4 regions of the Streptomyces sp. NBC_00887 genome follow, and region 2 is predicted to be linked to each of the others. Evidence: riboswitches for the same ligand, from Rfam matches in the RefSeq annotation. Region 2 holds a riboswitch; each other region holds the start of a gene.
What was found. Region 2 has a riboswitch for cobalamin ahead of OG844_RS34820 (prenyltransferase/squalene oxidase repeat-containing protein). Riboswitches for the same ligand answer to the same signal wherever they lie in the genome.
Positions count from the first base shown of each region.

Region 1 (4,450 bases), 1.9 Mb from region 2:
GGTCGTTCACCAGGAACGGGTAGACGAGCGGCAGATCACCCAGTGCGGCGTCGGGGCCGCAGGCGGCGGACAGGCCGGCGTTCTTGCCGGGCAGCCACTCCAGGTTGCCGTGCTTGCCGAGGTGGATCATCGCGTCGGCGCCGAAACCGTTGTCGTCCGCGGACGCGGCGATCCAGCGGTAGGCGGCCAGGTAGTGGTGCGAGGGCGGCAGATCGGGGTCGTGGTAGATCGCGATCGGGTTCTCGCCGAAGCCGCGCGGCGGCTGGATGAGGATCAGCAGGTTGCCGCGGCGCAGGGCGGCGAGCACGATGTCGCCCTCGGGGTTGCGGGACCGGTCGAGGAACATCTCGCCGGGGGCCGGGCCCCAGTGCCGCTCGACGGCCTCGCGGAGTTCGGCGGGCAGCGTGGCGAACCAGCGGCGGTAGTCGGCGGCGGGGATCCGGACCGGGTTGCGGGCCAGCTGCTCCTCGGTGAGCCACTCCTGGTCGTGGCCGCCGGCCTCGATCAGCGCGTAGATCAGCTCGTCGCCGTCGCCGGAGACCAGACCCGGGATCTCCTCCTCGGGCCCGAAGTCGTAGCCCTCGGCCCGGAGCCTGCGCAGCAGGGCGACGGCGCTTGCGGGGGTGTCGAGGCCGACCGCGTTGCCGATGCGGGAGTGCTTGGTCGGGTACGCGGACAGGACGAGGGCGATCCGCTTCTCGGCGGCCGGGATGTGGCGGAGCCGGGCGTGCCGTACGGCGATCCCGGCGACCCGTGCCGCGCGCTCGGTGTCGGCGACGTACGCGGGCAGGCCGTCCTCGTCGATCTCCTTGAAGGAGAACGGCACCGTGATCAGGCGGCCGTCGAACTCCGGCACCGCGATCTGGGTGGCGGCGTCCAGCGGGGAGACGCCCTCGTCGTTCTCCTCCCAGGCGGCGCGGGGGCTGGTGAGGCAGAGCGCCTGGAGCACCGGCACGTCGAGGCCGGTGAGGGCGCCCGCGTCCCAGGACTCGTCGTCGCCGCCCGCGGACGCGGTGGCCGGCTTGGTGCCGCCCGCGGCGAGGACGGTCGTCACGATGGCGTCGGCGGCACGGAGTTCGTCGATGAGCTCGGGCTCGGGGGTACGGAGCGAGGCGACGTACAGCGGGAGGGCGTGGGCCCCCGCGTCCTCGACGGCGGTGCAGAGCGCTTCGATGAACGCCGTGTTCCCGCTCATGTGGTGGGCGCGGTAGTAGAGCACCGCGACGGTGGGCCCGGTGACGCCCTCACGGGCCGTCCGCTCCAGCGGGCCCCAGGCGGGTGCGGGGGCGGGCGGCTCGAAGCCGTGACCGGTGAGCAGCACGGTGTCGGAGAGGAACCGGGCCAGCTGCTCCAGGTTGGCGGGGCCGCCGTGCGCGAGGTAGGCGTGCGCCTCGGCGGCGATGCCGATGGGGACGGTGGACGCGGCCATCAGCTGGGCGTCGGGCGCCTGTTCACCGGTCAGCACGACGACGGGGCGACCGGTCGCCAGCACCAGGTCGAGGCCGTCCTGCCAGGCCCGTACGCCCCCGAGGAGGCGTACGACGACGAGGTCCGTGCCGTCCAGCAGCTCCGGGAGTTCATCGAGGGAGAGCCGGGAGGGGTTGGCGTAGCGGTAGTTGACCGGGCCCGCGGATGCGCGGGCGCTGAGCAGGTCGGTGTCGGACGTCGACAGGAGCAGGATCATGCGGCGTCAGCCCTTCCTCGGGGTGTCCACGCCCCGGGCGGTGTCGGACGGCAGGAGTTCCTGACTCGCCCGGTCGTGGACCGGGCTCACAGTGGCGGGACCGCGCCGGAATCTCACCGGGCTTCCTCCCATGTCGCCGTCTGGCGATGGCGGGCCGAACGGACCGCCGCTAGGCATAGTAGGCGGCGGACGGCCGGGCGTGACGGGATGCCCCTGGACGGGACTTGTCCTGGTCGCACGACGGGCCGGTTTTCGCCCTGCGGCGGCCGGGACCGGGCAACGAACCCGGCACGGGCCCCGGACCGGTCGCGATTCCGGGTCCGGCCGGTGGGTGTCCTACAGGTCACAGTCACCGTAGGACTGTGCCGCGGTCACGGTCGGTATGCTCGCCGCCATGCCCCCATCCGCCCTCCCGCCCCGGTCTCCGGGCGGTGATGCCTGCCCCGGAACACTGCGTCTGCACCGGGCGGACGACGGTGCGCTGGCGCGGGTCCGGCTGCCCGGCGGCGTGCTGACGGTTGCGCGTGCGAACACCCTCGGAGAGGCCGCGGAGCGGCTGGGCGACGGTGAGTTGCACCTCACCTCGCGCGGCAACGTGCAGCTGCGCGGGCTCGCCCCGGACTGCGGTGCGGAGTTGGCCGGACTGCTGGGCAGGGCCGGGCTGCTGCCCTCCGAACGCCACGAGCGGATACGCAACATCGTCGCTTCCCCCCTCGCGGGACTCGACGGCCTCGGAGCCGCTGAGGTCGGAGTGTGGCTGGCCGGACTTGACCGCTTGCTGTGCGGAAGCGACCGTGCGGCCGCGCTCTCCGGCCGCTTCCTGTTCGCACTCGATGACGGCCGCGGTGATGTGGACGCCCTCGGCGCCGACCTCACCCTGCTGGCCCGTGACGACGGCGAAGCGATGCTGCGTGTCGGGGACACCGACGCCGTCCTGCGTATCCCGGCTTCCGAGGGACCCCGCGCCGCACTCCTGGCCGCCGAAGCGTTTCTGGACGCCGCCCCGGACACCGGTGCCTGGCGGGTCAAGGACCTGCCGTGCGGCGCCGCCGCACTGTCCGACGACGTCGTACGGCGGTTGAGGCGGACCGGTACCGCCGTGTCGGAGGACCGCCGCCCCCTCCCCCATGCGTCCCTCCCTCCTGCCCTCGGCCCCGTACGCGGCGGCCGCCGCGAGGTCGCGCTGTCCGTCGGCGTACCGCTGGGGCGCCTTGACCCGAACCAGTGGCGGCTGCTGTCGAGCGCCGGCGAACTGCGGCTCACCCCATGGCGCGGCGTCGTCGTCACCGGCGTCGCACCGGATCGAGCGGACGAACTGCTCGCCGCCCTCTCGGAGGCCGGTCTGATCACCGGACCCGGCTCGCCGTGGGCCGGGGTCGGGGCGTGCATCGGACGGCCCGGCTGTGCGAAGTCGCTGGCCGACGTGCGGGCCGAAGCGGGGGCCGCCGTCGGACCCGCGGGACGGCTGCCTGTGTACTGGTCCGGGTGCGAACGCCGCTGCGGCCATCCGCACGGGGAGTGGATCGACGTGGTCGCCACCCCGGACGGACACCGGATCTCCCATGTGACGGGGGACAGGTCGGACGCCACGGCGACGGTCCGGGACGACCCTGTCGCGCTGGCCGCCGCGGTGGCAGCGGCGCGAGGCTCTCGCACCTGACCGCGCATCACCTTGTTCACCTGTGTCTGGCCGCCGGCCACAAACCCGATGAAGAAAGCGACAGCACTGTGCATCAGTACGAGAAGGACGGACCGGCGATCTACCGCCAGTCCTTCGCCACCATCCGCGCGGAGGCGGATCTGGCAGGGCTGCCCGCCGATGTGAGCCAGGTCGCCGTCCGCATGATCCATGCCTGCGGCATGGTCGACCTCGTACGCGATCTCGCCTTCTCGCCGGATGCCGTGGCCGGCGCCCGCGCGGCGCTGCGGTCCGGTGCGCCCATCCTGTGCGACGTGGCCATGGTCGCCAGCGGTGTCACCCGCAAGCGGCTGCCGGCGGACAACGACGTGGTGTGCACCCTGTCCGACCCGGCCGTTCCGGAACTGGCCGCGAAGCTCGGCACCACCCGCAGCGCCGCCGCGCTGGAACTGTGGCGCGACCGCATGGAAGGGGCTGTCGTCGCCGTCGGCAACGCGCCCACCGCCCTCTTCCGGCTCCTGGAGATGATCGAGGAGGGCGCCCCGCGCCCCGCCGCCGTCATCGGTGTCCCGGTCGGCTTCATCGGCGCCGCCGAGTCCAAGGACGCGCTGGCCGCCCACCCGTCCCGCCTCGAGCACCTGATCGTGCGCGGCCGGCGCGGCGGCAGCGCCATGGCGGCGGCGGCCATCAACGCGATCGCCAGCGAGGAAGAGTGAGCGTGAGCGAGCACAGGAAGACCGGACGGCTGTACGGGGTGGGGCTCGGGCCCGGCGACCCGTCCCTGATGACCGTGCGCGCCGTGCAGGTCATCGCCGAGGCCGATGTCGTGGCGTACCACTCCGCCCGGCACGGCCGGTCCATCGCCCGTTCCATCGCGGCGCAGCACATCCGCGCCGACCACATCGAAGAGGCACTGGTCTACCCCGTCACGACGGAGACCACCGACCACCCCGGCGGCTACCGGGGCGCGCTGGACGAGTTCTACACCGAGGCCGCGGCCCGCCTCGCGGTCCATCTCGACGCGGGGCGCACCGTCGCCGTGCTCGCCGAGGGCGACCCGCTGTTCTACGGCTCGTACCAGCACATGCACAAGCGGCTCGCGGACCGCTACGCCACCGAGGTCGTCC
Region 1 covers NZ_CP108788.1:5,714,614-5,719,063, forward strand. The annotation lists gene cobN (cobaltochelatase subunit CobN) at 1-1,684, opposite strand, end outside; cobalamin riboswitch at 1,716-1,867, opposite strand; gene OG844_RS26115 (cobalamin biosynthesis protein CobG) at 2,067-3,344, shown strand; gene OG844_RS26120 (precorrin-8X methylmutase) at 3,413-4,039, shown strand; gene cobJ (precorrin-3B C(17)-methyltransferase) at 4,036-4,450, shown strand, end outside.
Region 1: another riboswitch for cobalamin. It lies ahead of cobN (cobaltochelatase subunit CobN); the one in region 2 lies ahead of OG844_RS34820 (prenyltransferase/squalene oxidase repeat-containing protein).

Region 2 (4,450 bases):
TTCCGCCGCGTCGCCTCCACCGCAGTCCTCGGTCTTCTCGCCGCGACCCTCGGTACGGCCGTGACCGCCCCGTCGGCCGCGGCCGCCGCCGGTCTGACGCAGGTCACCGGCTTCGGCACGAACCCCGGCAATCTGCAGATGTTCGCGTACACCCCGGACAACCTGGCGGCCGGAGCACCGCTGGTCGTCGCCCTGCACGGCTGCACCCAGACGGCCGACGCGTACTACACCAACTCGGGCTGGCCGAAGTTCGCCGACGCCTGGGGCTTCGACGTCGTCTTCCCGCAGACGACGTCGGCGAACAACCCGCTGTCCTGCTTCGGCTGGTTCGACCAGGCGGAGAGCACCCGGGGCCGGGGCGAGGCCGCGTCCATCGTGCAGATGGTCGAGTACGCGAAGCGGACGTACGGCTCCGACGGCCGCCGGGTGTACGTCACCGGTCTCTCCGCGGGCGGCGGCATGACGGCGGATCTGCTCGCCGCGTACCCGGACGTGTTCGCGGGCGGGTCCGTGGCCTCCGGGCTGCCCGCGCAGTGCGCCACCAGCCAGGCCGCCGCGTCCGGCTGCCAGACCGGGCCGCAGAAGCTGACGCCCGCCCAGTGGGGCGACAAGGTCCGCAACTCCTACCCCGGCCACACCGGGCCGTGGCCCCGGGTCGCGATCTGGCAGGGCACCTCTGACTACACGGTCTACCCGGCCAACGCCACCGCGCTGCGGGACCAGTGGACCGACGTCTGGGGCATCGGCCAGACCCCGTCCAGCACCCGGAGCCTGCCCGGCAACACCACGCGGACCACCTACGACGACGCCTCCGGACACCCGGCCGTGGAGATGTTCTCCGTGTCCGGGATGGGGCACGGTCTGCCGGTGAGCCCGGGCTCGGGTGCCGATCAGTGCGGGTCGACGGCCGCGTACTTCCTGAACACCATCTGCTCCACGTACTACACGGGTGTGTTCTGGGGTCTGGACCAGGGCACTCCGGGTGGTGGGGAAGGGCTGCCCGCCCCCGCCGGGCTGAAGGTCACCGGGGTCACCGACAGCACCGCGTCGCTGTCGTGGAACGCGGTCGCGGGAGCGGCCTCGTACAAGGTGTACCGCGACGGCGCCGCGGTGGGCTCGCCCGCATCGGCGTCCTTCACCGACACCGGGCTGTCCGCCGGGGTCTCCTACCGCTACACCGTGGCGGCGGCCGACTCGTCGGGCACCGCCGGAGCCGTCACGTCCGCGGTGACCGCGACCACCTCGGGAGGCTCGGCCCCCGCACGGTGCTTCACCGCGACGAACTACGCGCATGTGACGGCGGGGCGGGCGTACACCTCGGGCGGTTACGTGTACGCGAACGGCTCCGCGCAGAACATGGGGCTGTACAACGTGTTCGTCACCCACACGCTCAGGGAGTCACCGGCCGGCCACTTCGTGATCGCGGACTCCGGTTGTCAGGCCGGGTCCTCGTAGTCGCCGCGGATCGCTTCGGGCAGCTCGCAGCCGTCCTCGACGGCTGTGAGCGACACGATCTGCTCCGTGCCGAAGCCCTCCATCGCGTAGTGCCGGGCGAACACCTTCCACCCCCGCTTGGCGAGGGTGCGGAAGGTGACGTCCTGCTCCTCGTGGCTGGAGACGATCTCCCAGTCCTGGCCGCGCAACGCCTTGACCGTGGCCTCGAAGGCGCGGGCCGCGTCCGCCGCGGGCGCGTCCCCCGTCCAGGGCGCCACGCAGTCCTGCCAGGCCCCCTCGGGCATGCCGGCCGTGGAGGTGTCGCCGGGCGGGAGCCCCGCCGCGTCGGCGAGGGCCGCTATCTCGTCGCCCACCGTCTGCTTGGTGAACGGTGCGGTGGGCGAGGGTGACGCCTTCGGCGCACCCTCGCTCCCGCCGACGAGACCGCAGCCTGCGGCCATGGTCATGAACGCGCTCACCGCGGCCGTCACGGCCACCGTTCTTCTCGTACGCACAGGTGCTTCCCGCCCCGGTCGTTCCTCCCCACGGGCGGGTGCCCGTGCGATCCCCGCCGGGAGTTTCGCATGCGCTCTGACCTGCTGGGAAGGCCTTTCCTCCGGCGTCCTGCGGCAGGTCCGCCGCGGGCGGAGCCGTCCGCACTCAGAGGCTCCGAAGCGCCCCGGTAGAGTGAGCGGGTCGTCATCATGCCCGTACGGGGGGAAGCCGGTGCGAATCCGGCGCTGACCCGCAGCCGTCATCCGCCTCAGGGGCGGAGAGCCGGAATGCCCCGTCCGTGAGCGTGACCGGCTCGCGCCACCGGAACCCCGGTGGCCGGCACCGTCGAGGTATACGGGGCCGGAGCCCGGTGCATCCGTGTGCCTGTGCCCGGTCCTCGCAGGAGAGGCCCAGCCCGCCATGACCGTACGCCGCCGCGCGGCAGCACTCGCGATCACCGCCGTGCTCTGTTCCGCAGCCGCCCCCGCAGCGGTCGCCGCACCGAGTCCTTCCCCGTCGGCGGACCTGCCGGCCGGGCTGTACGGGACGAAGGACCCCACGTACGACGGTGTGTGGCGACAGTCGCTGGCCTTCCTCGCCCAGAAGATCGAACTGGTCACGCCCGCCACGGAGTCGGTGGACTGGCTGGTGGGCCAGCAGTGCGCCGACGGCGCCTTCGCCTCCTACCGCGATGCTTCCAAGCCCTGCGACGCGAAGACGGTGGCGGACACCAACGCGACCGCGGCCGCGGTCCAGGCCGTGGTCGAGCTGGCCGTGCACCGCGAGGTCGTGGACAAGGGCGTCGGCTTCCTCAAGTCCGTACAGAACGAGGACGGCGGCTGGGGGTACAACCCGGGCAGCCCGAGCGACGCCAACTCCACCGCCGTCGTGATCGGAGCGCTGGCCCGCGCGGGTGTGCCGCTGGCCGACATCACGACCGAATCGGGGAAGACGCCGTACACGGCGCTGCAGACGTTCGCCCTGCCGTGCGGCGGCGAGGGCGGCGGCGCGTTCGCGTACCAGCCGGACAAGGACGGCAAGCTCACCGCCAACGCGGACGCCACGGCGGCAGCGGTGCTCGGCTCGATGGGCAAGGGCCTGGCCGCCGGCAACTCCAACGCGGTGAAGGCCCCCGTCTGCCACGAGGGCACCGGCCTCACGGCCGAACAGTCCGCGCAGAACGGCGCCTACTACCTCTCGGGCGCGCTCGCGGAGTCGGGCCATCTGGACCTCCCCCCGATGCCGGGTGCCGAGGACTCCGCGCCGCAGCCGGACTTCGGCAACACCGCCGACGCGGTCGTCGCCCTGGCCGCGTCCGGTCACAAGGACAAGGCGGCCGGAGCGGTCACCTATCTGCAGAAGAACTCTCAGGCATGGGCCAAGGAGGGCGGCCCCGCCGCCACCGCCCAGCTGGTGCTCGCCGCACACGCGACGGGGGCGGACGCCCGTGACTTCGGCGGCGTCGACCTCGTCAAGCAGCTCAACGCGACCGGGCCCGAGCCGGCCGCCACCGCCGTGCCCTCGCCGACCGCGTCGGCACAGCAGCAGAAGGACACGAGCAGCGACGACGGCGGACTGGGTGTCTGGTGGCTCGTCGGCATCGGTCTCGCCTTCGGTGCGGGCATCGGCTTCCTGCTCAGCGGACGCCGGAAGAACCAGGGCCTGTGAGGCGCACGCCGGTCACCGCGGCGCTCCTCCTCCTCGTCGGCGCTCTGCTGACCGTGCTGGGCGCGGGCAGCGCGCAGGCGGCCGGTTACCGCTACTGGTCGTTCTGGGAGGGCGACGGCGGGAAGAACTGGTCGTACGCCACGCAGGGCCCGTCCCTGGTCCGGCCGGACGACGGCGCGGTGCAGGGGTTCCGGTTCTCGGTGAGCGAGGACTCCCAGGATTCGGCGCAGCCGCGCCGCGCCCCGGACTTCGGGGCGATCTGTGCGGGGACCCCCGCGAAGGACGGCAGCAAGCGGATCGCGCTGGTCATCGACCCGGGTACGGCGGCGGACGCCCCGGACGGCGAGAAGCCGCCCGCGCTGCGTACCGCGTGTGCCCGGGTGGAGCCGGACGCGACCACCGCCGACGCGCTGGCCTCGGTGGCCAAGCCGCTGCGGTACGACAGTTCCGCGATGCTCTGTGCGATCTCGGACTATCCCGCGTCGGGCTGCGGTGAGCAGGTCGGTGAGGACTCCGGCGCCTCGGAATCCGACGGTCCTGCCACGGCGTCCGCCGTGGACGACGCCTCCGACGCCTCCGACTCCTCCGACTCCTCCGACTCCTCCGGCGGTGGTCCGTCCGCCGGTGTGCTGGCCGGGGTCGGCACGGTTCTCCTGCTCGGTATCGCCGCGGTGCTGCAGGCCCGACGCCGGCGATGACGCGTTCCACCGGCACGGCCCGGCTCCACCGTGCGCTGCTCGCGCCCCAGGCAACCCGCAGCAACGCGCTGCCGGCCGGGGCCTGGTGGCTGTGGGCGCTCGGCCTCGCCACGGCCGCGTCCCGTACGACCAATCCGCTGCTGCTCGGGCTGCTG
Region 2 covers NZ_CP108788.1:7,633,517-7,637,966, reverse strand. The annotation lists gene OG844_RS34830 (PHB depolymerase family esterase) at 1-1,455, shown strand, start outside; gene OG844_RS34825 (hypothetical protein) at 1,437-1,949, opposite strand; cobalamin riboswitch at 2,111-2,244, shown strand; gene OG844_RS34820 (prenyltransferase/squalene oxidase repeat-containing protein) at 2,350-3,597, shown strand; gene OG844_RS34815 (SCO2322 family protein) at 3,594-4,295, shown strand; gene OG844_RS34810 (energy-coupling factor transporter transmembrane component T) at 4,292-4,450, shown strand, end outside.

Region 3 (4,450 bases), 3.0 Mb from region 2:
TCCACGACCTCGAACGCGAAGTTCATGTGCATGGTCTCGTCGCGGAAGACCCAGTTGGTGCCCGTGGCCAGGCCGTGCAGCAGGCCGCGCGAGCGGAACCAGTACACGTACGCGAAGGCGCCGTAGAAGAACAGTCCCTCGATGCACGCCGCGAAGCAGATCAGATTCAGCAGGAAGCGACGGCGGTCGGCCTGCGTCTCCAGGCGGTCGAGCTTCTCGACCTCGTTGATCCACTTGAAGCAGAACTGCGCCTTCTCGCGGATGGAGGGGATCTCCTCGACCGCGTCGAACGCCGCCGCACGGTCCTCCGGATCGGGCAGATAGGTGTCGAGCAGCGTCAGATAGAACTGGACGTGCACCGCCTCCTCGAACAGCTGACGCGACAGGTACAGCCGCGCCTCCGGGGAGTTGATGTGCTTGTACAGCGTCAGCACCAGGTTGTTGGAGACGATCGAGTCACCGGTCGCGAAGAACGCGACGAGCCGGCCGATCATGTGCTGCTCGCCGGGGGAGAGCTTGGCCAGGTCGGAGACGTCGGAGTGGAGGTCGACCTCCTCCACCGTCCAGGTGTTCTTGATCGCGTCCCGGTAGCGCTCGTAGAAGTCCGGGTAGCGCATGGGGCGCAGGGTCAGCTCGAAGCCCGGGTCGAGCAGGTTCTTGGTGGTGTCGGAACTCATTACTGGCAGGCCTCGCAGGACTCGGGGTTTTCGAGCGAGCAGGCGATGGCGTCCGCGTCGGGCGCCGAAGCCTGCTGTACGGGAATGGGCGCGGCGGCGGCCGTCCCGGACGCCGCACGGGCGATCCGGGTGGCCGGACGCGAGCGCAGGTAGTACGTCGTCTTCAGCCCCTGCTTCCAGGCGTACGCGTACATCGAGGAGAGCTTGCCGATCGTCGGCGTCTCCAGGAACAGGTTCAGTGACTGGCTCTGGTCGAGGAACGGCGTACGGGCCGCCGCCATGTCGATCAGGCCGCGCTGCGGGATCTCCCACGCCGTGCGGTACAGCGCACGCACCTCCTCGGGGATCCAGGCGAAGCCCTGCACCGAGCCGCTCGCCTCGCGCAGCGCCTCCCGGGTCCGCGCGTCCCACACGCCGAGCTTCTTCAGCTCGTCCACCAGGTACGCGTTGACCTGGAGGAACTCACCGCTGAGCGTCTCGCGCTTGAAGAGGTTGGAGACCTGCGGCTCGATGCACTCGTACACACCTGCGATCGAGGCGATCGTCGCCGTCGGCGCGATGGCGAGCAGCAGCGAGTTGCGCATCCCGGTCCTCGCGACCCGGGCACGCAGCGCGTCCCAGCGCTCCGGCCAGTTCAGCTCGGTGTCGTAGTGGTCGGGGTGCAGCACACCGCGGGCGGCGCGCGTCTCGGACCAGGCGGGCAGCGGGCCCGAACGCTCCGCGAGGTCGCACGACGCCTCGTACGCGGCCAGCATGATCCGCTCGGAGATCCTCGTGGAGAGCGCGCGGGCCTCGGGCGAGTCGAAGGGCAGCCGCAGCTGGAAGAAGACGTCCTGCAGGCCCATCGCACCCAGGCCCACCGGACGCCAGCGGGCGTTGGAGCGGCCTGCCTGCTCGGTCGGGTAGAAGTTGATGTCCACCACGCGGTCGAGGAAGGTCACGGCGGTACGGACCGTGGCGTCCAGCCGCTCCCAGTCCATCTCCCCGCCGACGACGAACGCGCCGAGGTTGACCGAACCCAGGTTGCAGACGGCCGTCTCGCCGTCGTCGGTGACCTCGAGGATCTCCGTGCACAGGTTCGACGAGTGCACGACCCTGCCCGGTTCGGCGGTCTGGTTCGCGGTCCGGTTGGAGGCGTCCTTGAACGTCATCCAGCCCTGACCGGTCTGGGCGAGCGTCCGCATCATCCGGCCGTACAGCTCACGGGCGGGCATCGTCCTGCGGGCCAGGCCCTTGGCCTCCGCCGCACGGTAGGCGGCGTCGAACTCGTCGCCCCACAGGTCGACCAGTTCGGGGGTGTCGGCCGGGGAGAACAGCGACCACTCGGTGTCCGCGTCGACACGGCGCATGAACTCGTCGGGGATCCAGTGCGCCAGATTCAGGTTGTGCGTGCGGCGCTGGTCCTCGCCCGTGTTGTCGCGCAGCTCCAGGAACTCCTCGATGTCCGCGTGCCAGGTCTCCAGGTAGACGGCGGCGGCGCCCTTGCGGCGGCCCCCCTGGTTGACCGCGGCGACCGAGGCGTCGAGCGTCTTCAGGAAGGGCACGATGCCGTTGGAGTGCCCGTTGGTGCCACGGATCAGCGAACCCCGGGCGCGGATCCGGGAGTACGAGAGGCCGATGCCGCCGGCGTGCTTGGACAGCCGCGCCACCTGGTGGTAGCGGTCGTAGATCGAGTCGAGCTCGTCCAGCGGGGAGTCCAGCAGATAGCAGGAGGACATCTGCGGGTGCCGGGTACCTGAGTTGAACAGGGTGGGCGAGGAGGGCAGGTAGTCGAGCCGGCTCATCAGCCCGTACAGCGAGGCGACTTCGTCCAGGGCGCGCTCGGAGGAGTCCTCGGCGAGGCCGGCGGCCACCCGGAGCATGAAGTGCTGCGGTGTCTCGATGACCTGGCGGGTGAGCGGATGGCGCAGCAGGTAGCGGCTGAACAGCGTCCGCAGCCCGAAGTAGCCGAAACGGTCGTCGGCGCCGTCGGCGAGAGCCTGCCCGGTCAGCGCGTCGAGGGCGTCCGCGTGCAGCGTGACGAACTCTGCCGTACGGTCCGCGATCAGGCCCTCGCGGTGGCCGACGGCGACCGAGGCGGAGAAGGAGACAGCGCCCTGGCCGGCGGCCTCGTCCGCGATGGTTCGGGTGAGGAGCCGTGCGGCGAGCCGGGAGTAGGCGGGGTCCTCGGAGATCAGGCCCGCGGCGGCCTCGGTGGCCAGCGAGCGCAGTTCGGCCTCGTCCGACCGGGCGTTGCGGCCGCGCAGCGCGGCGGCGGCGACCCGTCCGGGGTCGGTGTCGGGCAGATCGACGGTGAGGTCGGTCAGGGTCCGCAGCAGTGCGGTACCGGGCCCGTCGGGCGTGGCGTGCGCGGACTCGGCTGAATCGACCGCTGAAACCGGATCGGCTGGCGCGATGGTCACTGGGACTACCCCTCGCTCGGCTCGGGGCCGGCGGGAGCGGGGGCAGCCGGGCAGGGCGGTACCCGGGAAGGGGGCAGCACTGCGCACGGCGTCCACCGGCCCTCCGCGAGGCCCGGACGTCGGGCGTCCGGTTCGGTCGAGCCGGACGCGCTGTCAGCAGGTCTTCGGACTTCCGGGTGCGTAGAAGCACACCGATCACACCGTTGCGGGACAGTTCCGGATTCGCACCGGATTCCCCTGCGGAGACAGCGAGCATGAGCATACATGTGGGGGCCGCCGGGCACGGCAGCCCCCACATGTTGTGTCGCGCTCGGTCAGAGCTCCAGGCGGAATGTCAGGAGCGAGATGTGCTCGACGGGCTTCCAGTCCCGTGCCGGAGTCCGTACGAAACCCAGGCGCCGGTAGATCCGATGAGCGCCGAGCATGGCCTGCTGCGTCGACAGGACGAGACCGGAGACGCCCTCCGTGGCCCGTGCCCGGTCGATACAGGCCCGTACGAGCGCCTCTCCCGCCCCGCGTCCACGGGCTTCGCGGGAGACGGCCAGCATCCGGAATTCGGCCTCGTCCACCCCGGCGATGTCCGCCCACGGGCTGCCGGGCGCCGCGTAGGTCACACCGCCGAGCAGTGTGCCCTCATCGTCCACCGCGACAAGTACCTCCGCCTCGGCGGCCCGGCGGCCGACCGCGCGCAGTTCCGTCAGATAGGGGTCGTCGGCGCCGAAGTCCAGCAGGTCGTCGGCGAGGTACGCCTCGGCGGTGATGCCGGCCAGCGCCTCGTGCTCCTGGAGGCCGACGGGCCTGATCACGATGTCCATGGGCGGGAGTCTGCCGCAGGCGGAGGCGAGGGTCGAACCCCTTGACGGCGGGCCGGACACGTGGCGGAGCGGAGGGGCGGCCCGGACTCCTTCCACGGCGAGCCGGACTCCTTGGCGGCGGCCCGGAACGCAGTGGGCCGCCGCGCCCCTCGGGGACGCGGCGGCCCGCTCCGGAACCTGCTCCCGAAAGGCGGGGTCAGTGACCGCCGCCCGCGGCCTCCACGGCCGGACCGCCGCCCTGGGCACCCACGGTGGGACCGCCGCCCGGGGCGCCCACGGTGGCCGGCGGGAGCTCCACCTTGACGCCCGGGTCGCCCGCGTCCGCCGTGTAGTCGGACGGGGAGGTCTCGTCGATCCCGACCGGTGCCTTCAGCGCGTTCAGGACGACGGTCAGTACGAGCACCACGACGACGTTCAGCACGAACGCGGTCAGACCGATGTAGCCGATCTCGCCGATGCCGGGGATCTCCTTCGAGGACCCGCCGAAGTGCTTCTGGGTCGGGCTGGCGACCCCGTACGCGGCGACCGTGCCGTAGATCATGCCGACCGCCCAGCC
Region 3 covers NZ_CP108788.1:4,654,238-4,658,687, reverse strand. The annotation lists gene OG844_RS21070 (ribonucleotide-diphosphate reductase subunit beta) at 1-677, opposite strand, end outside; gene OG844_RS21065 (ribonucleoside-diphosphate reductase subunit alpha) at 677-3,079, opposite strand; cobalamin riboswitch at 3,217-3,348, opposite strand; gene OG844_RS21060 (GNAT family N-acetyltransferase) at 3,394-3,894, opposite strand; gene mctP (monocarboxylate uptake permease MctP) at 4,091-4,450, opposite strand, start outside.
Region 3: another riboswitch for cobalamin. It lies ahead of OG844_RS21065 (ribonucleoside-diphosphate reductase subunit alpha); the one in region 2 lies ahead of OG844_RS34820 (prenyltransferase/squalene oxidase repeat-containing protein).

Region 4 (4,450 bases), 4.7 Mb from region 2:
CCCCCGTACGACCTGGTACGACGGGGTGCGTTTCGAGGAGGTCTCGATCGGTTACCCCAGGGAGTGGCGCAAACGCGGCCACCCCCAGGGCCTCCTGCGTCAGATCCTTCCCTACGCGGGCGAACAGCCCCCGGGCGAGCCGGGGGAGGAGGCGTGATCGAGCGGCTGTTCCCCGAGTACATCGCCTGCGCGGACACCTTCGAGGTGGACGCTCCGGTGGGGACGCTCTACCCCGAGGAAGCGGAACTGGTGGCTCGCAGCGTGGACCGGCGCCGGCACGAGTTCGCGGCCGTGCGCGCCTGCGCGAGACGGGCCATGGCGGCCCTCGGGCTGCCTCCCACGCCGGTGCTGCGTGGCCACCGTGGGGCGCCCCTGTGGCCCGAGGGGATCGTGGGCAGCATGACGCACTGCGAGGGCTACCGAGCCGCAGCGCTGGCCCGGGCGTCCGACGTGCGCGCGCTGGGCATCGACGCGGAACCGGACGAAGCTCTGCCGACCGACGTGTGGGAGGTCATCTCGCTCCCCTCGGAGAGGCGGCGGATCGGCCCGGTCGCGGGCGGCGCGGCCCCCCACTGGGATCGGCTGGTCTTCAGCGCCAAGGAGAGTGTTTTCAAGACGTGGTACCCGCTCACAGGCATCGAGCTCGACTTCGACGAGGCGGAGATCGAATTCCGCCGGAGCGAAGGGGCTTGGCACCGGGGCACCTTCACGGCGCAGCTGTTGCGGACGGCGCCCGGGATACCGGGCACGTTCGAGGGAAGGTGGCTGGTCCAGGACGGGTTCGCGGTTACCGCGATCGCCCTGCCCCACGCTCCCCGCGTTCCTCCGGAGGGCGACCGCACCGCAGGTTCCACCGGCCGGACCGCCCGCTGAGCTCGGTGAGCGCGAGCGGGGGAACGTCCAGCCGCCAGAAGGCCTGTACCGGCAGAGCCAGCGCCTGGACCACCGCCGCGCGGACGACCGCGGGTTCGACCACGGCCATGACCCGCACGTCGCGGTCCCCGGCCAGGGTCTCCAGCCAACTGCCCACCCGGGCAGCCAGGTCCAGGAGCGACTCGCCCCCGTGCGGGGCGGCCGATGGGTCGGCCAGCCAGGCGGACACGGCGTCGGGTTCAGCGGCGCCGACGTCCGACAGTCGTTGACCGCTCCAGCGCCCCATGTGCCAGTCGCGGAGCGCGGGTTCGGCACTGGGGGCAAGTCCGAGCGCCTGAGCGGTCTGCAGGCAGCGCTCCGAAGGGCCGCGCGCATACCGGTCGGCTCCCGGTACGTCACCGGCGGCGTCCTCGGCCCTGCGCAGACCTGCCTCGTCCAACGGTGCGTCACCCTCGAAGCGTGCCTCTCTCGACGCCGCGTTCATGGCCGGTGAGATCAACATCACCCGTACCGTCATGCTCCGCCTCCCCTTCTTCAACAACTGCCCGATGCGTAGGCGCCCCATGGGAACACGGCTCGCGCCGCGGGCCGCGACCGGGACGGTTGCACCGTGGCGGCGCCCGAGCAACAGGCGGTATGGTCGCGGCAACCAAGACGAGGTGTGAACGGAAGTCCGGTGAGAATCCGGCACGGTCGCGCCACTGTGTACCCGCTCGTTCTGCGGGAAAGTCAGACCCGGCACCTTCGTCTCAGGCACCACGACAGGGACGCGTGTTCCCACAGGAGGTTCTGCCATGGCACATTCTGCTGCCCCAGCTGCGATCGCACCCGCGATCACCCCCATCTCCCTGAAGGCCATTGCCCCCTGGGCCGTCTTCTTCGGCATCCTGATGCTGGTCCTGCTGTACTTCGTCGGAGCCGAGCAGGGCGCCACCGCGGTCTTCGCGGGTGAGTCCGTGCACGAGTGGGTCCACGACGGACGCCACCTCCTCGGATTCCCCTGCCACTGAGATTCCGGGAATCAGGGGAACGTTCCATGAACTCCGTATCGGTCAGAGCTCTGCTCGTCCGCGGGATGCTGGCCGGCCTCGTGGCCGGTGCGCTCGCCCTTGCCGTGGCCTACTTCCTCGGTGAGTCCCGCGTGGACGCCGCCATCGCGCTGGAGGAGTCACACGCCCACGACCACGGCGGCGGCGAGGAACTCGTCAGCCGCACGATGCAGGCCACCGGCGGTCTCGCCACCGGTGTCCTCGTATTCGGCGTGGCCATCGGCGGCATCGCCGCACTCGTCTTCTGTTACGCCCTGGGCCGCATCGGCAGCTTCGGCCCCAGGGCCACGGCCGCGCTCGTCGCGGGTGCGGCCCTGCTGACGGTGTACGTCGTGCCGTTCCTGAAGTACCCGGCGAACCCGCCGGCTGTCGGGAACCCCGACACCATCGGACAGCGCACCGGCCTGTTCTTCCTGATGGTCGCTCTCAGCGTGCTGCTGGCCGTAGCCGCCGTGATCTTCGGCAAACGTCTCGCACCCCGCCTGGGCAACTGGAACGCGACGACTGCCGCAGGCGCCGGCTACGTCCTGCTGATCGGGCTCGCCTACGCCTTCCTGCCCTCGTTCAACGAGGTCGGAACGGACTTCCCGGCCAGCCTGCTGTGGGAGTTCCGGTTGTCCACGCTCGCCGTCCAGGCGACGCTCTGGACCGCCTTCGGTCTCGTCTTCGGTTACCTGACCGAGCGGCTTCTCGTACCGGCCGCGCGTACCGCGTCGTCGGCGGGTGACCGTACGGCACCTCGCCCGGCCGATGCCGTGGGCTGACCCTCGAGCCCGCAGGGGGCCTACGACAAGTGAACCCGCCGGGGAGTCCCCGGCGGGTTCCGTCATGTGCGGGCTCAGGGCCGAGCCCCATGTTCAGGTGTCGTGTCAGGCGTCGGGTGTCCGGCCGGTTCCCGTCCAGTCGATACGGAAGTGCTTGAGCCGGTCGTCCTCGCCGACCAGCCGCATACCGGCCGCTGCCATGACGTGGTGCGACCGGGTGTTGTCGAGGTCAGCGTCGCCCTTCACGGACACGACCCCCTGGGAACGCGCGAAGGCCAGAAGGGCACGGAGCGCTTCGGAGGCGTAGCCCAGACCGCGTACCGAGGGGATCAGTCCGTAGCCGATCGTCACCCGGCCGTCGGAATCGGGCCTTCCGTGAAAGCCCACGCCGCCTATCACGTGCCCGTCCGCACGGCGGCGGATCTCGTAGGCGCCGAACGGCTGGGGGCTGCCGGCGTCCGCGCAGGTCTCCAGGAAACGGCGGGCGACCCCGCGGTCGCCGTCCCCGGGGTATCCGGGTGCCCAGAGGGTGCCTGCCGGCGGTTCGCCCGCCTCCACCGATGCGGCTTCGGCCGCGCTCAGCGGGTGCAGCAGGAGGCGTGTCGTCATGAGGTTGTCCATGACAGCCCGGACTATCACCTCGGCAGGGGCAGATGCACGCGAGTTTCGCTACTTTTCCCTTCATGGGTGCGGCACAGCCCGGCGGCGGTGCCGACAGCCGACTCCGTGAAGCCGTAGAACTCGTGCCGCTCCCCGCCGCGGTCGTCCGAGGCCATCCAGAAGGCGTGGCGGAGTCCGCCGCGCAGAGGCTCGGTGAGCCGCTGCGCGGGAAGCCTGTCGGGAGCGCCGTCGAGCAGTACGGCGAGGAAGTCCTCGGGGGTACGTCCCGGGACGTCGTCCGTGAAAACCGTCACGGCGGCGCTGCGGTCCGGTCCGGCGAACTGGTCCGCTCCGTCGGCGACCCGGGCGGTCAGGCCTGCGGTGCGGACGACGGACCAGCGTCGCCGAGGCGGGTGCGGACGTCGACGGGCGGGCACATGATCCATCAGGGACTAAGGGACATCCCTTGGCTGGACGTCCCCGACCAGCGCCGCGGCCATCCTCAGATGCGGGGCCGCTTCCGAGGCCCGCCCCTGGCGTTCAAGTGTGCGACCGAGCATGAGCCGCGCGTACTCCTCGACCGGATCGCGTTCCAGGACGGCGAGCAACTCGGCTTCGGCCTTCGCGAGCCGCGCGGAGTGGTAGTAGGCGCGCGCCAGCAGCAGCCGCGGTGCGACCAGCTCCGGCGCCTCGTCCACCAGCCCGCCGAGGATCCGCGCCGCCGTCAGGTACTCCTTGGCGTCGAAGAACATCTGCGCACGGTCCCAGCGTTCGGCCGCGGTGCCGAACTCGTAGTAGGTGTCGTTCACTTCTCCTCCTGGAGCGAATCGGGTCCTGCGGACGCGTCAACACAGGGGTGTAGTTTAATATTCCACTAAATTTTCGGCGTGGGGACCGACACTCCGCGTCCGCACGGGAATAGGTTGAGCGCCATGAGCAATCTCGATCGCCAGGCCGCACTCTCCGTCTGCGGAGGACGGGGCTTCGTCGTCGCCGAGCCGGTGCGTGAACTCCTGACGCCGCGGCATGTTCAGCTCGGCGAGTCCACCGAGGTCCGCCGACTCCTGCCCAACCTGGGCCGCCGCATGGTCGGCGCCTGGGCCTTCGTGGATCACTACGGCCCCGACGACATCGCCGACGAGCCCGGGATGCAGGTACCGCCGC
Region 4 covers NZ_CP108788.1:2,892,079-2,896,528, reverse strand. The annotation lists gene OG844_RS13225 (metallophosphoesterase family protein) at 1-157, shown strand, start outside; gene OG844_RS13220 (4'-phosphopantetheinyl transferase) at 154-873, shown strand; gene OG844_RS13215 (histidine phosphatase family protein) at 788-1,390, opposite strand; adenosylcobalamin (AdoCbl) riboswitch at 1,526-1,623, shown strand; gene OG844_RS13210 (CbtB-domain containing protein) at 1,668-1,883, shown strand; gene OG844_RS13205 (CbtA family protein) at 1,910-2,686, shown strand; gene OG844_RS13200 (GNAT family N-acetyltransferase) at 2,792-3,307, opposite strand; gene OG844_RS13195 (hypothetical protein) at 3,322-3,732, opposite strand; gene OG844_RS13190 (tetratricopeptide repeat protein) at 3,739-4,095, opposite strand; gene OG844_RS13185 (pirin family protein) at 4,219-4,450, shown strand, end outside.
Region 4: another riboswitch for cobalamin. It lies ahead of OG844_RS13210 (CbtB-domain containing protein); the one in region 2 lies ahead of OG844_RS34820 (prenyltransferase/squalene oxidase repeat-containing protein).